DNA from 2 places in the Pseudomonas sp. FP603 genome. Region 1 is predicted to be linked to the other one. Evidence: riboswitches for the same ligand, from Rfam matches in the RefSeq annotation. Region 1 holds a riboswitch; the other holds the start of a gene.

Region 1 (8,193 bases):
GTTCCTGCTCGGTGAATCGCTGCGCTATCAGCCAGGGCTCGATACGTTGACGATTTATCCGGGGGTACTCAGCAGCTACCCCAACTTCATGTTCAACATCCCGGCCGGGCAAGTGCCCGCGTTCGTCGACGCGATGGAAAATGCCAGGGACGCCGCCAGTTTCGAGAAAATCGTCGAACGCTGGGGCATTCGCCGCAGCCATCCGCAGTTCTGGCAGTATTTCCATGATCTGAGCCGCTACATCCACGACACCGACCCGGTGGAAGAGGGCGTGCTGGATATGAACCGCTACGAGAATCTTTGATTGAAAGCCTGAACACGCACTGCCGAACCCTTGTAGGAGCGACCTGTGGCGAGGGGGCTGCGGTGATCAGAGGATCATCGATCAGCGCATCTTTCCCGACAAAAATACTAGGACTTTGTCCGGCGCGATGATTGGCGTAAACTGCGTCCAAGCCTGCGAGGAGTTTCCATGACCGCTATTACCATTACCGACGCCGCCCACGATTATCTGGCTGATCTGCTCTCCAAGCAGAACACCCCGGGTATCGGCATCCGCGTCTTTATCACCCAGCCTGGCACCCAGTACGCCGAAACCTGCATTGCCTACTGCAAGCCGGGCGAAGAAAAACCTGAAGACACGGCGCTGGGGCTCAAAAGCTTCACCGCTTACATCGACTCGTTCAGCGAAGCATTCCTGGACGATGCGGTAGTCGACTACGCGACCGACCGTATGGGCGGCCAGCTGACCATCAAGGCGCCAAACGCCAAAGTACCGATGGTCAACGCCGACAGCCCGGTCAACGAGCGCATCAACTACTACCTGCAAACCGAGATCAACCCGGGGCTGGCCAGCCACGGCGGTCAGGTCAGCCTGATCGATGTGGTCGAAGACGGCATCGCGGTGCTGAAATTCGGCGGCGGTTGCCAGGGCTGCGGCCAGGCAGACGTCACCCTGCGCGAAGGCATCGAGCGCACCTTGCTCGAGCGTATTCCCGAGCTCAAGGGCGTTCGTGACGTGACCGACCACACGCAGAAAGAAAACGCCTACTACTAAGGTGTTCGCTGCGACATAAAAAAACGGTGCCCGTGAGCACCGTTTTTTTTTGATCGTTCCCACGCTCTGCGTGGGAATGCAGCCCGGGACGCTCCGCGTCCCAAGAGCGGACGCAGAGCGTCCATTGAGGCATTCCCGCGCAGAGCGTGGGAACGATCATCTCAGGGTCTGTAGAGGTGCGCATGCCCCGCGCGATACAACGACGACTCACTAAAGTGATCGCTGCCCAACACCCGGCCCACCAGAATCAGCGCCGTGCGGCGAAATCCCTTGGCTTGAACCTTCCCGGCAATATCCGCCAGCGTCCCCACCACCCAATCCTGATCCGGCCAGCTCGCCCGATGAATCACCGCGATCGGGCAATCGGCGCCGTAGTGCGGCAGCAGTTCGGCGAGGATTTTCTCCAGATGATTGACCCCCAAGTGGATCGCCATGGTCGCCCCATGCTGCGCCAGGCTACCGAGTTCTTCCCCGGCCGGCATCGCGGTCTTGTCGGCGTAGCGGGTCAGAATCACGCTCTGTGACACGTCCGGCAAGGTCAGTTCAGCACCCAAAAGCGCCGCACAAGCGGCAGTGGCGGTGACGCCAGGAATGATTTCGAAAGGAATGTCGAGTTCACGCAAGTAGCGAATCTGCTCGCCAATCGCGCCGTACAGGCTCGGATCGCCGGAATGCACCCGGGCCACGTCCTGGCCGTTGGCATGGGCGGTCTTGATCAACTCGATGATCTGTTCCAGGTGCAATTCGGCGCTGTTGACCACCTGTTCGGCCCGGTGACCCTCCAGCACGGCGGCGGGCACGAGGGAGCCTGCATAGATGATGACCGGGCAGCTACGAATCAGCCGCTGGCCTTTGACGGTGATCAGTTCCGGGTCGCCGGGGCCTGCGCCAATGAAGTAGACGGTCATCGTCGTTTCCTGTCAGAAAAAGGGCATGGGCACACTTCAGATGAAGATTGCTCATGATCGAAGGCGGGGATTATCGGGGATTTTACGCGGCGCTGGCCAATGCCAGGGTGGCCTGGGCGTATTTCTGTCGTGGAATCAGCAACTTTGCCGGTGCCTGAGCCAATTGTTCGGCCAGTGCCAGCGCGGCACTTTCCGCTACGCCGTAACAGCCGGTGCGTTCGAACGCGATGTCCGAGTGGTGGCTGAGTTGCGGTTCATAACCGGCCAATTGTTCGCTGCTGAAATACATCAGCGGCAACGCCAGTTGCTCAGCCAGTTCGATCAGGGCGGGTTCTTCGCGCTTGAGGTCGATACTGGCCAAGGCCTTGATCTCACGAAGCTCGATTTGATGGGCCTGTAACGCCTGATCAAGTAGCGCCCGCAGCGTGCTGACGGGGCAGCCGCGCTGGCAGCCCAGGCCGACCACCAAGGTCGGCGCTGCGCTGACGTCAGTCATGCGGAGTATTGGCCATCGCTTTTGCGGCGAAACAACCAGGCGCTGATCAGGCCTAGGGCCAGCCAGAACACCACGTTGGTCAGATGCGAAGCGATTTTGAATTGCGTTTCCAGGGCTTCCGGCGCCAGCATCGAATGGACTTCCGGTTGTGGCGCGCCGATGACGTGCGGGACGGCCAGAATCGCCACGCCGAGGATCTTCATCAGCCAGTGGCGGCTGAACACGATCAGCGCGATGCCGACAGCGGTGGAGGCGGCAGTACCAATCCACCAGATCTGCCGTTGCGCCAGATCCGCCGCGGCAGTGCCTGGCAGTTCAGGTGGCAGGCCGAGGGTTGGCGCCAGCACGAACGTCGCATAACCGGCCAGACCCCAGAGCAGGCCCTGAGAGGTACGGCGTGGAGCGCGCAAGGTGTAGAGACCCGCAAGCATCAGGGCGAAACCGACCGCTACCACCAGATTGCCGCCGGTGGTCGACAGCACGCGCTGCCAGCCGTCTTCAGGTTCCCAGGCTTGCGCATCGTGAGTGTGAGCGGTGACAGCACCCGCGGCGTGCTCGTGGATTTCAACAGCGGCCGGTTCGGATTTTTCGTAGGTCTCGGCCTGCAAAATCAGCGGGGCTACCCAGAAGCTTTGCAGCAGGGTCAGCAGCAGGGCGGCCAGCAGCCCGGTGAACCCTGCGGTTTGCGCAATACGCTTGATCATGTCAACAGGTCTCAATGGCACGGAAAGGCGGAGCTGTGACGGGTATCGTGCGCGGCGTTGTGCACCGCTTCGATGTGCGAGAAACCGGCGAAATACACAAGGCACGCGCCAAGGATCGACGCACAAAAAGCGGCGGTCAGGCGTTGGCTCAGGGTCGTGGTGGTGCTGGCGATGCTCTTATCGGTGTTGCTGCCGGTGCTGCTGATGATCGACATGGCGCTTCCCTCTGGTCTGTCAGCGGGTGAATAGAGCGCATGAAAACCTCCGCACGCCGGGGCACGCAGAGATTTCGAACAGCGCCCGCCCACCGCGGGTTTGTTATTCAGTGAACGTAAAAGTCACTTTGTGTTGCGGGCCGGTCTCCGGGCTCGCGAGGGGCAGGGCTAACGCCTGGACCTGCAAGCATCACCTTCCCATGCCGTATGACGGGCACAGTGGATCTGACGCTTCACTCGCTTACCGTTGCGGGGGCAGCACCGGACTGACATGGCTTTAGAGTAAAGCACATGATTCACCGGTTTCCCGTTTCACCCTGTGAAGGGCACCCGTAACAAGGCGTGTAGGAGAGCATGGGCGGGGGTTGGGCGTCAATTGGCAGGGGTTCTCAACTCGGAACCCGGTCGTCTGCATCGCGGGCAAGCCACGCTCCCACAAGGGAATGCGATCAACTGTGGGAGCGGGCTTGCCCGCGATGGCGTCATCCCAGCCGCCACAGAACGCGGCATGGACATTGACCCGCCCCCACACGATGCGTAGCCTTGCGCTTTCGAGGTTCTTCGGTGTCTGCCGAAGCTAAGAAGGGAACGCGGTCGATGCCGCGGCTGCCCCCGCAACTGTGAACGGTGATGTTCGCTGCCACGCCACTGCAAGCCCTGATCCATCAGGTTCGCGGGAAGGCGCAGCAAACGCCAGTCGAACGATTGGCACACCGTCAGCCAGGAGACCTGCCTCGAAACAGATTCTCACTTTCAACCGGGCGGGGTGATCCGGTGGCGAACTCTTCAGGCACGCGCGCCCGCGTTGCCAGTCGTCGTCCCGTATGCCCGCCACCTTGCCAAAGGGCATCCGATGAAAACACTGGCCAAACTCCCCGTCACCATCGTTACCGGCTTCCTCGGCTCGGGCAAAACCACCTTGCTGCGCCACATGCTCGACAACGCCCAGGGCCGCCGTATCGCGGTGATCGTCAACGAGTTCGGCGAGCTGGGCATCGACGGCGAAATCCTCAAGCAGTGCTCGATCGGTTGCACCGAAGAAGAAGCCAGCGGTCGCGTCTATGAACTGGCCAACGGCTGCCTGTGCTGCACGGTTCAGGAAGAATTCTTCCCGGTGATGCGCGAACTGGTCGCTCGTCGCGGCGACCTCGACCACATCCTCATCGAAACTTCGGGCCTGGCCCTGCCAAAGCCTTTGGTTCAAGCCTTCCAATGGCCAGAAATCCGCAGCGCCTGCACGGTTGACGCGGTGATCACCGTGGTCGACAGCCCGGCTGTCGCGGCTGGCACCTTCGCTGCGTTCCCGGATCAGGTCGATGCCCAGCGCAAACTCGACCCGAACCTGGACCACGAATCGCCGCTGCACGAGCTGTTCGCCGACCAACTGGCCAGCGCCGACCTGGTGATTCTCAACAAGGCCGACCTGATCAGCGCCGCAGACCTGGCCCGTGTGCGCCTGGAAGTCGCCGAAGAACTGCCGCCAGCGGTGAAAGTCATCGAAGCCAGCAGCGGTCGTTTGCCTCTGGACGTGCTGATCGGCCTCGGCGCCGGTTCAGAAGAACACATCGACAGCCGCCACAGCCATCACGATCATCACCATGAAGGCGAAGACGACCACGACCATGACGCGTTCGATTCCATCTCGATCGAGCTGCCCCAAGCCGACGAAAGCCTGCTGATGGACGCGCTGACGCAACTGGTGGTCCAGCACGGCATTCTGCGGGTCAAAGGTTTCGCGGCGGTGCCGAACAAGCCGATGCGCCTGCTGATCCAGGGCGTGGGCACGCGTTTCGACAAACACTTCGACCGTCAGTGGGGCGCCGAAGAGGCACGCACCACGCGACTGGTGTTGATTGGTCAGGCGCTGGACGCCGCCCAGCTCGAAGCGCAATTGCGCGCTGCGCTCAGCGTTTAAATCATGCACCTGCTCAGGACCCAGCCCGGCGGTTTCGTGTCGGATGACAACATTGCCGACCTTGGACAAACCCCCGCCGAGCTGGTGATCCTGTGCAGCGGTGATTCCAGCCTGGCGCTGCTCGCCGAAGCGGCGCAGCAGTTGCCCGACGATTACCCGAGCGTACGCCTGGCCAACCCGATGCAGGTGCAGAATCACGCCTCGGTCGATCTCTACGTCGACGAAGTGCTGCGCCACGCCAAGGTGATTCTGATCTCGCTGCACGGCGGCATCGCCTATTGGCGTTACGGCATCGAGCGTCTGGTGGAATTGTCCCAGCGCGGCGTGCAACTGATTCTGGTGCCGGGGGACGATCGCCCGGACCCGGAACTCAGTGACCTGAGCACCGTAACCGCGCAAGACCGCGACCGGCTCTGGCACTTCCTGCGTCAGGGCGGCATGGCCAACGCGCTCGACCTGTTTCGCTGCCTCGCCAATCGCTGGCTGGGCCGCGACTACCCATGGGCCGAACCGCAAACCCTGCCACGCACCGCAATCTACCATCCGCAAAAAAGCCCCGCTGAACTGAGCGATTGGCAAGCCGACTGGCAAGCTGATCAGCCGGTGGCGGCGGTGCTGTTTTACCGCTCGCATTTACAGGCGGCGAACACCGGTTTCATCGATATTTTCTGCCAGCGTTTGCAAGCGGCGGGGTTGAACCCGTTGCCGATTGCGCTGGCCAGCTTGAAAGAGCCCGGCTGCCTGACAGTGGTCGAGGAGCTGTTGGATGAAGTCGAAGCGGGGGTGATTCTCAACACCACCGGTTTCGCCCAGTCCAGCCCCGAAGCGCCGCACCTGCGGCCGTTTCGTCGCAACATCCCGGTCATCCAGGCAATCTGCGCCCAGGACAACGAGCCCGGTTGGCGTGCCAGCGAGCAGGGCCTCGGTCCCCGTGACCTGGCAATGCACATCGCACTGCCGGAGCTGGACGGGCGGATTATCAGTCGGCCGATCAGTTTCAAGGACCTGGCCTGGCGCAGTGAGCGCAGTCAATCCGACGTGGTCTGCTACCGGCCGCAACCGGAGCGCATGGATTTTGTCGCAGAACTGGCACGACGCTGGATCGATCTGGCGCGCGTGCCCAATGGCGAAAAACGCATCGCCCTGATCCTCGCCAACTACCCGACTCGCGACGGGCGCATCGGCAATGGCGTCGGTCTCGACACCCCGGCTGCGGCATTGAACATCCTGCGCGCCCTGCACGCCGAAGGTTATCCGTTGCCGGCCGAGTTGCCGGACAGCGGTACCGCGCTAATCCAGCAGTTGCTCGGCGGCGTCAGCAACGACCTCGACACCCTCGACCAGCGTCCCTGCCATCAAAGCCTCGCGCTGGACGACTACAACCTGATGTTCGACGCGCTGCCCGAGGCCAATCGCCAAGCGGTGCTGGAACGATGGGGGTCGCCCGAAAACGATCCAATGTTTCGTGGCGGACGAATGATGATTGCCGGTCTGCGCTTCGGCCTGACCTTCGTCGGCATTCAACCGGCCCGGGGTTATCAGGTGGACCCGAGCGCGGTGTATCACGACCCGGACCTGGTGCCGCCTCACGGCTATCTGGCGTTCTACTTCTGGTTGCGCAACACCTACGGCGCCCACGGCGTGATCCATGTGGGCAAACACGGCAACCTCGAATGGCTGCCGGGCAAAGGCGTCGGGCTGTCGGAAAATTGCTGGCCAGACGCGTTGCTCGGGCCGTTGCCGAACATCTATCCGTTTATCGTCAACGACCCGGGCGAGGGCGCCCAGGCCAAGCGCCGTACCCAAGCGGTGATCATCGATCACCTGATGCCGCCACTGACCCGCGCTGAAACCTACGGTCCGCTGCGCAATCTCGAATTGTTGGCCGACGAGTATTACGAAGCACAATTGCTCGATCCGCGCCGCGCCCGGGAGCTGCAACGCGACATTCTGCAACTGGTGCGCGACACGCACATCGACCGTGAACTGCAACTGGACGAGAAGCTCGACAGTGACGCCGACGCGGCGATCTGGTTGCCGCGTCTGGACACGTACTTGTGCGACTTGAAGGAGTCGCAAATCCGCGACGGCCTGCATGTGTTTGGCGAGTCGCCGGTCGGGCGATTGCGTATCGACACCTTATTGGCTTTGCTGCGTATTCCTCGCGGCGATGGCCGTGGGGCGCAATCGAGCTTGCTGCGGGCGCTGGCCAAGGCATTTGCGTTGGGGTTTGATCCGCTGGATTGCGCGCTGGCCGAGCCCTGGGGTGGACCTCGACCGGATGCCTTGTTATTGATCAGCGATGACGTCTGGCGCACAGCGGGGGATACCCGTGAACGTCTTGAACTGTTCGCCGCGCAGCTGATCGGGCAGATTTTGAATGCCGAGGTCGAACTACTGAGTCATCCGCAAGGCACGCTCCCACAGGAGGCAGGTTGGTCTGAAGTAAACGTCATCATCGACAGCCTGCGCGAAGTCGTCGCCCCACGCCTGGACGCCTGCGGCCCGGCGGAAATGCGCGGCTTGCTGGACGCCCTCAACGGTCGATTCGTCCCGGCCGGGCCTAGCGGCGCACCGAGTCGCGGTCGTCTGGACGTGCTGCCCACCGGGCGCAACTTCTATTCGGTGGACGTGCGCAACCTGCCAACCATCACCGCATGGCGCATCGGCTTCCAATCCGCGAACCTGATTCTTGAGCGGCACTTGCAGGATCATGGCGATCACCTGCGTCAGCTCGGCCTGTCGGTCTGGGGCACCGCGACCATGCGCACCGGCGGCGACGACATCGCTCAGGCCATGGCGCTGATGGGCGTGCGGCCGGTGTGGGCCACTGGCAGTCAGCGCGTCGACGACTTCGAGATTCTGCCGTTGAGCCTGCTGGACCGCCCGCGCGTGGAC
Region 2 (8,193 bases), 2.1 Mb from region 1:
AGGCGCTGTTCCATCTGTTCAATCGTCTGCGTGACAGCGGTCGGCGTCTGTTGATCGCGGCCTCGACATCCCCGCGCGAACTGCCGGTGAAGCTGGCAGACCTCAAGTCGCGGCTGACACTGGCACTCATCTTCCAGATGCGCCCACTCTCTGACGAAGACAAATTACGTGCTTTGCAGTTGCGTGCATCCCGTCGTGGCCTGCACCTGACTGACGAAGTCGGGCATTTTATTTTGACCCGCGGTACCCGCAGTATGAGTGCACTTTTTGAGCTGCTTGAGCGCCTCGATCAGGCCTCCCTTCAAGCCCAGCGCAAGCTGACAATCCCGTTCCTGAAAGAGACATTGGGCTGGTAAAGCTCAGGTTTTTAGCGGGTTTCGGCATATTAAAGGCGCCAGAAAATCCGCTTTCCTGCACGGTTGCAGGCTGCGCTAACGTCTAAAACGGGCTTAAGCGCTTAGATGGAAACGAGAAACCGATAAGTCACATAAAGATCGATTGAATTTGCAAATGAGGTTGATAGCGGGCATAGTCTCGGCTTCTTTAGAAACTATCAGCCACGGTCGTGCCCATGCTAAATCGCTTCGCACCCCTCGTGCCTCTCGCACTCGTCACCCTGTTGTTCGGTTGCGCTGCCCACTCTCCAGTGTCCCAGCAAGAGCCAAAACAGCAGGTTTCAAATTCAGTTACCGCGCAGTCTTCTTCCGTTCTTTTCCAGGAAGAGGTGGTCACCGATAAAGAACTGGCAGACTTCGCCGATGGCAAGTCGTACCAGCTTCCGGTTCTGGCCGACAGCATCCTCGAACGTGGCATGTCCCTGATCGGTACCCGTTACCGTTTCGGTGGTACCTCCGAAGCCGGCTTCGACTGCAGTGGCTTCATCGGTTATCTGTTCCGTGAAGAAGCCGGCATGAACCTGCCGCGCTCTACCCGCGAAATGATCAACGTTGACGCTCCTCTGGTTGCTCGCAGCGCCCTCAAGCCGGGTGACCTGCTGTTCTTCGCCACCAATGGTCGTCGCGGTCGTGTCAGCCACGCCGGGATCTACTTGGGTGACAACCAGTTCATCCACTCCAGCAGCCGCAAAAGCGGTGGTGTCCGGATCGATAGCCTGGGCGACAGCTACTGGAGCAAGACCTTCATCGAAGCCAAGCGTGCACTCGCAATGGCTCCGGCTGCAGCCCCTATCGTCACTGCACGCAAGTAAGCGGACAGTTTATAAGGCGAACTTAAAGTCTTACTTGAAGTTTGCCGCGTAGCCGCTAGAATCCTGATCTATTATTGATGGCAAACCGCCTGCGTCCTGCGCAGGCGGTTTTCTTTTCTGTCTTTACGGCAGAAAAAAGCCGCAGCCAGATCAGGATGTTCTGCTTATGACGATGTCGGCCCGCCTCACGCTCATGTTCTTCGCAGCGCTGCTCAGCGCCTGCGCCAGCCGCCCACCGCCACCTGCGCCGGTGGTCCGCGCACCGATTGTTTTCGGTCCTTCCCAAGCCTTTTCTCCTGCGGCAGAAGACGTGCTGTTTCGCGCGCTGGGTCTGGTGGGAACGCCTTACCGCTGGGGCGGCAACACGCCGGATTCCGGGTTCGATTGCAGCGGGCTGATCGGTTATGTGTATCGCGATGTCACAGGCATTTCCTTGCCGCGTTCCACGCGCGAAATGATCGGCATGCAAGCCCCCAATGTCGGCAAGGAAGGCCTGCAAACCGGTGACCTGATTTTCTTCGCCACCAATGGCGGCTCCCAGGTCAGCCACGCCGGGATCTACGTCGGCGAAGGCCGCTTCGTCCACGCGCCAGCCACGGGCGGCACGGTCAAGCTGGATAGCTTGTCCAAAGCTTACTGGCAGAAAGCCTATCTGAGCGCCAAGCGCGTCTTGCAACCTGAGCATTTGGCACATAATCCGTAGCCTGAATTGTCATGAGCGCTCGTAAACGCTGATCTCCTGTGGGAGCGGGCTTGCCCGCGATGACGTCAGCACATTCAACATCGATGTAGTCTGGGCTGCCGCTATCGCGGGCGAGCCCGCTCCCACAGGGGATGTGTGTTGTGGTTACGGAGCAGCCGACACGCGCCACACCTTGTTCCCCACATCATCCGCCACTAGCAAGCTGCCCTGCTGATCGATCACCACGCCCACCGGCCGGCCCATGGCTTTTTCCTCGTCGTTGAGGAAGCCAGTGAGCACATCCACCGGTTGTCCGGCCGGTTTGCCGGCGCTGAACGGCACGAAAATCACTTTGTAGCCACTGTGTGGCTTGCGGTTCCACGAACCATGCTGGCCGATGAATGCACCTTGGGTGAATGGCGCGGGCAACTTGCTGCCTTCGGCGAATGTCAGGCCCAGTGATGCGGTATGTGGCCCCACCGCGTAGTCCGGTGCAATCGCCTTGGCCACCAGATCAGGGTTTTGCGGTTCGACGCGAATGTCGACGTGCTGGCCGTAATAGCTGTAGGGCCAGCCGTAGAACCCGCCGTCCTTCACAGATGTGATGTAGTCCGGCACCAGGTCGCTGCCGATTTCGTCCCGCTCGTTGACGGCGGTCCACAGTGCACCGCTCTGAGGCTCCCAGGCCAGACCGTTTGGATTGCGAATCCCCGAGGCGAAGATCCGATGGCTGCCGGTGGCGCGATCGACTTCCCAGATCGCCGCGCGGCCTTCCTCCTGATCCATGCCGTTTTCACCGACGTTGCTGTTCGAGCCCACGGTGACGTACAGCTTGCTGCCATCCCTGCTGGCGATGACGTTCTTGGTCCAGTGGTGATTCAGCGTACCGCCCGGTAGATCGACCACTTTGATTGGCTGCGACTTGATCGCTGTCTCGCCGTCTTCGTAGTGGAAGCGCAGCAAGCGGTCAGTATCGGCAACGTACAGGTCCTTGCCGACCAGGGTCATGCCGAAGGGGGAGTTGAGATTTTCCAGAAATACTGTGCGGGTTTCGGCGACGCCGTCGTGGTCCTTGTCCCGCAGCAGGGTGATGCGGTTCGGGCTGGGGACGCCGGCACCGGCGCGGCCCATGACTTTGCCCATGATCCAGCCACGAATACCGCCATCGGATTTGGCCGGTGCATTGGTTTCGGCCACCAGCACATCGCCGTTGGGCAATACATAGAGCCAGCGCGGGTGTTCGAGGCCTTCGGCAAATGCCGCCACTTGAGTTCCTGGCGCGGCGACAGGTTTCTTGCCCTCAGGCCAGCCGATCGCCGGGGCGATGTTAACCGTCGGGATCAGGGTTTTATTGGGTTCTGGCAGTTTGGGCGAGGGGCCTGTGCCATCCGAGACTTGCAGGCTGGAGGTTTCACCACAGGCGGCGAGCCCTCCGGCGAGCGCGATGATGAAAACGAGCTGGGGTTTGCGCATTACTGATCTTCCCTATGAATGCATTGACGTAATCATAGAGAAGCGTAGACGCTCGATGGTTCAACCGGTCAGCCGCGGGCTTCCTTGAGCAGAACAGCGATGCCTGGATGGTAGTTGCCGGCTTCATTGCGCAACTTGCGGTAGGCGTATGGGAAATACCAGGCCACGGCGCAGCTGTGTTCCTTTTGCAGGTCGTCGACCATGTCCTGAAGTTCTTCCGGGGTAGCGCTCTGCTGAGCTTTTTGCGGCGCTACGAACAGGCAGCCGAGTTTCAGATCGCTTGCGTAGCTGATTCGCTTCGCGTCACTGGTGATGTCCGCCAATGCCTGAGTCAGGTTCAAGCTATTGACCCGCGGCCAGCGCTGGGTGGCCTGGAGATACGCGCGTTCTTCGCTGCTGGCGATAAACAGATCGGCGCGGGCGTTGCGTTCGCCTTCTTCGTTCTGCTTGCGCGTCGACGTTTGTTGCAAGGTGACCATTTCCGCCATCCAGGCCGCGGCGGAAAGCAGGCTGAGGTTGGCTTTTTCGTCGTACCAATAAGGTGTGTCGTTATCGCCGCGAACAGCGTTATAGCGGTCGATACAGTCAAACCAGCGTTCCAGCACCGGTCGCAGGAATTCCAGCTTCGGATTGCTGATGATCATGCCTTGCATGTGGCTCACCCTTGTTATTGTGTTGTGAGGTTGTGGCTCTTTGATATCACTGCTGACAGTGTGGCACAAGATTGGCGTCAGTTAATTGATCGATGGCAGTTATTCGCTCAGCGGCGTCCCGGCTTTAATTGACGCTCCACCCCCAACCCTCTAACCTTCGCGGCTTGTTTCAGGTGCTCTGTGGCGGTGGCCGACAGAGTGAAACAGGGAAGCCGGTGAGTGACTATCTTCAAGCGATGAAGAGTCATGATCCCGGCGCTGCCCCCGCAACGGTAAATGAGTAAAAGCTGCGTCTTGAGCCACTGTGTCGACTGTCGACATGGGAAGGCGCGCAGTCAGGCACAAGCCGCTCATGAGCCCGGAGACCGGCCTGATTCATCCAACGGCATCACGGTGGGCGATGCCAGGCTTCTTGCCGTCTATTCTTGTGCCTGCCCGCCGTTATCCAGCCTCAACGGAGAGCTCCCCCATGACTGATACCCCCGATCGTGACGAACGCCATCTGGCGCGCATGCTGCGCAAAAAAGCGGTGATCGACGAACGCATCGCCAACTCCCCGAATGAATGCGGTTTGCTGCTGGTGCTCTCTGGCAACGGCAAAGGCAAGAGCAGTTCGGCGTTTGGCATGCTTTCCCGGGCCATGGGCCACGGCATGCAGTGCGGCGTGGTGCAGTTCATCAAGGGGCGCAGCAGCACCGGCGAGGAGCTGTTCTTCCGGCGCTTTCCTGAGCAGGTGCGTTTTCATGTGATGGGCGAGGGCTTCACCTGGGAAACCCAGGACCGCCAGCGTGACATTGCCGCCGCCGAAGCCGCGTGGGCGGTGTCCCGCGAATTGCTGCGTGATCCGGCCATTGGCCTCGTGGTGCTCGACGAGTTGAACATCGCCCTCAAGCACGGCTATCTCGATCTCGATCAGGTGCTCAGCGACTTGCAGGCCCGTCCACCGATGCAGCACGTGGTGGTCACCGGTCGTGGCGCCAAACCAGAGATGATCGAGCTGGCCGACACCGTCACTGAAATGGGCATGATCAAGCACGCCTTCCAGGCCGGAATCAAAGCGCAAAAAGGCGTCGAGCTGTGAATCAACCCCGGCATTGCCCGGCGGTACTGATTGCCGCGCCGGCCTCCGGTCAGGGCAAGACCACCGTCACCGCCGCGCTCGCCCGTTTGCATCGCAATCAGGGGCGCAAGGTTCGCGTGTTCAAATGCGGCCCGGACTTTCTCGACCCGATGATTCTCGAGCGCGCCAGCGGTGCACCGGTCTATCAACTCGACATGTGGATGGTCGGCGAACAAGAAAGTCGACGGCTTTTGTGGGAGGCCGCTGGCGAAGCCGATCTGATCCTCATCGAAGGCGTCATGGGGCTGTTCGACGGTACGCCGTCCAGCGCCGACCTGGCGCGGCACTTCGGTGTGCCGGTGCTCGGCGTGATCGACGGCACCGCCATGGCGCAGACGTTTGGCGCGCTGGCCCTGGGCCTTGCACGCTATCAGCCGGACTTGCCGTTTGCCGGTGTGTTGGCCAACCGGGTCGGCACCTTGCGTCATGCGCAGTTGCTCGAAGGCAGCCTGACGGAAGGCTTGCGCTGGTACGGCGCATTGTCCCGGGAGACCGGCATTGAATTGCCAAGTCGGCATCTCGGTCTGGTTCAGGCCAGTGAATTGAATGATCTCGACCTGCGTCTCGATGCGGCGGCCGAGTCACTGGCCAGCAGTTGCGATGTGGCTTTACCGCCGGCCGTGGAATTCACCGCGCCTGAAATAATCGCCGCCGAACCGTTGCTGGCCGGTGTGCGGATTGCCGTGGCCCGGGACGAAGCTTTCGCGTTTACCTACGGCGCGAGCCTGGATCTGCTGCGGGCCATGGGCGCGCAATTGTCTTTCTTCTCGCCGATCCGCGACACCGGGTTGCCGGAGGCAGACAGCCTTTATCTACCGGGCGGCTACCCCGAATTGCACCATGTGGCGTTGTCGCAAAACACACCGATGCTGAACGCGATCCGCGCTCACCACGCGGCGGGCAAACCGTTGCTGGCCGAGTGTGGCGGCATGCTGTATCTGCTGGATTCCTTGACCGATGTCGAGGGCACGCGCGCTGAACTGGTTGGCTTGCTGGCCGGTGATGCGGTGATGCAGAAGCGTCTCGCCGCGTTGGCCTTGCAGGCGGTGGAGTTGCCGGAAGGTTTGCTGCGTGGGCACACGTATCACCACTCGTTGACCAGCACCGAGCTTGAGCCGATTGCGCGTGGCGTGAGCCCCAATGGCGGGCGAGGGGCGGAGGCGGTTTATCGTGAGGGGCGGATGACGGCTTCTTATGTGCACTTTTATTTTCCGTCCAATCCATCGGCGATTGCCGCGTTGTTTGCGCCTGGCCGTGAGGCCGCCTTCGCGGGCAAGCCCGCTCCTACATTGGATCACCTAAACCCTGTAGGAGCGGGCTTGCCCGCGAAGAGGCCATGACGGACAACGCCTTTTCCGAAGCCGAACGCGCTGCGGTCTACCGAGCCATCGGCGAACGCCGCGACATGCGCCACTTCAGCGGCGGCACCGTCGAGCCCGAGTTACTGCGCCGTCTGCTCGAAGCCGCGCATCAGGCCCCGAGTGTTGGCCTGATGCAGCCCTGGCGATTCATCCGCATCAGCGACCGGGCACTGCGCGGCAAGATTCAGCAGTTGGTGGAAGACGAACGCGTCCGCACCGCTGAAGCCCTCGGCGAGCGCTCCGACGAATTCATGAAGCTCAAGGTCGAAGGCATCAACGACTGCGCCGAGGTGCTGGTCGCCGCGCTGATGGACGATCGTGAGCGGCATATCTTCGGCCGTCGTACATTGCCGGAAATGGACATGGCCTCGCTGTCCTGCGCCATCCAGAATCTTTGGCTCGCGTCCCGCGCCGAAGGCCTGGGCATGGGCTGGGTGTCATTGTTCGAGCCGCAAGCGCTCGCGGACTTGCTGGGTTTACCGACCGGAGCCAAGCCTATGGCCGTTCTTTGCCTGGGACCGGTCAAGGAATTCTATCCGGCGCCGATGCTGGTACTCGAAGGTTGGGCGCAGGCGCGTCCACTCAGCGAGTTGCTGTATGAAAATTATTGGGGAGTGAGTCAATGAGTGTGGCGTTGTTGAGTGTCGCCGCGGTCGCGCTGGATGCGCTGCTGGGTGAACCCAAACGCTGGCATCCGCTGGTGGCGTTCGGTCGTTTTGCCGATCGCATCGAGCAACGTTTCAATTCCGGTGGCCGTGGCTGGCGCAGTCATGGCGTGACGGCCTGGGTGATGGCTGTCGTGCCGCTGACCTTGTTGGCCACCGCATTTTCCTGGGCGCCTTATGTCGGTTGGATCGTCGAGATTCTCGTGCTCTATTGTGCCCTCGGCATGCGCAGCCTTGGTGAACACGTCGAGCCGGTGGCCAAGGCCCTGCGCAGCGATGACTTGATCGAGGCGCGCAAACGTGTCGGCTATCTGGTCAGCCGTCAGACCAGCGAACTGGATGAAACCGAAGTCGCCCGCGCCGCCACCGAATCGGTGCTGGAGAACGGCAGCGATGCGGTGTTCGCCGCGCTGTTCTGGTTTGCCGTGGCGGGTGCGCCCGGCGTGGTGCTCTATCGCCTGAGCAACACCCTCGATGCGATGTGGGGTTATCGCAACGATCGCTTCGAACGTTTCGGTTGGGCCGCGGCGAAGATCGACGATGTTCTCAATTACATTCCTGCACGCCTGGTGGCGTTGACTTACGCGCTGCTGGGCAAAACCCGACTGGCGCTGAAGTGCTGGCGTACCCAGGGCCCGACCTGGGACAGCCCGAATGCCGGGCCGGTGATGGCGGCTGGTGCCGGTGCGCTGGGGGTCGAGTTGGGCGGGGCGGCGATCTATCACGGTGAACTGCATCAGCGTCCCCAGTTGGGCGAAGGCGTACCGGCGGATGCCGATTCCATCGACCGTGGCTGGCAATTGGTCCAGCGCGGGGTATGGTTATGGCTGCTGATTCTCTGCGTGGGGGCTGAATTCTATGCTTGAGCACGGTGGCCGCTTGCGCAAGGCGGCGCTTGAATACGGCATTGCCGAAGCCGATTGGCTCGACCTGTCCAGTGGCCTTGCGCCCTGGCCATTCCCGGTGCCGGACATCCCGCTGCGGGCCTGGGCACGGCTGCCGGAAACCGATGACGGACTTGAGCAGGCCGCC

Evidence for each region. Region 1 has a riboswitch for cobalamin ahead of PSH65_RS13615 (CbtB domain-containing protein). Riboswitches for the same ligand answer to the same signal wherever they lie in the genome.
Region 2: linked by a shared signal. The riboswitch ahead of cobO (cob(I)yrinic acid a,c-diamide adenosyltransferase) and the one ahead of PSH65_RS13615 (CbtB domain-containing protein) in region 1 are both predicted to bind cobalamin.

The regions. Positions count from the first base shown of each region.
Region 1 covers NZ_CP117431.1:2,909,451-2,917,643, forward strand. Annotated here, with positions in the region: gene PSH65_RS13590 (fatty acid cis/trans isomerase) at 1-304, shown strand, start outside; gene nfuA (Fe-S biogenesis protein NfuA) at 473-1,057, shown strand; gene cobM (precorrin-4 C(11)-methyltransferase) at 1,219-1,965, opposite strand; gene PSH65_RS13605 (cobalamin biosynthesis protein) at 2,048-2,461, opposite strand; gene PSH65_RS13610 (CbtA family protein) at 2,458-3,165, opposite strand; gene PSH65_RS13615 (CbtB domain-containing protein) at 3,177-3,380, opposite strand; cobalamin riboswitch at 3,501-3,729, opposite strand; cobalamin riboswitch at 3,918-4,132, shown strand; gene cobW (cobalamin biosynthesis protein CobW) at 4,234-5,295, shown strand; gene cobN (cobaltochelatase subunit CobN) at 5,299-8,193, shown strand, end outside.
Region 2 covers NZ_CP117431.1:4,975,192-4,983,384, reverse strand. Annotated here, with positions in the region: gene hda (DnaA regulatory inactivator Hda) at 1-356, shown strand, start outside; gene PSH65_RS22980 (C40 family peptidase) at 572-1,207, shown strand; gene PSH65_RS22975 (C40 family peptidase) at 1,374-1,910, shown strand; gene PSH65_RS22970 (sorbosone dehydrogenase family protein) at 2,055-3,362, opposite strand; gene PSH65_RS22965 (hypothetical protein) at 3,431-4,015, opposite strand; cobalamin riboswitch at 4,170-4,404, shown strand; gene cobO (cob(I)yrinic acid a,c-diamide adenosyltransferase) at 4,485-5,096, shown strand; gene PSH65_RS22955 (cobyrinate a,c-diamide synthase) at 5,093-6,475, shown strand; gene bluB (5,6-dimethylbenzimidazole synthase) at 6,472-7,122, shown strand; gene cbiB (adenosylcobinamide-phosphate synthase CbiB) at 7,119-8,027, shown strand; gene cobD (threonine-phosphate decarboxylase CobD) at 8,020-8,193, shown strand, end outside.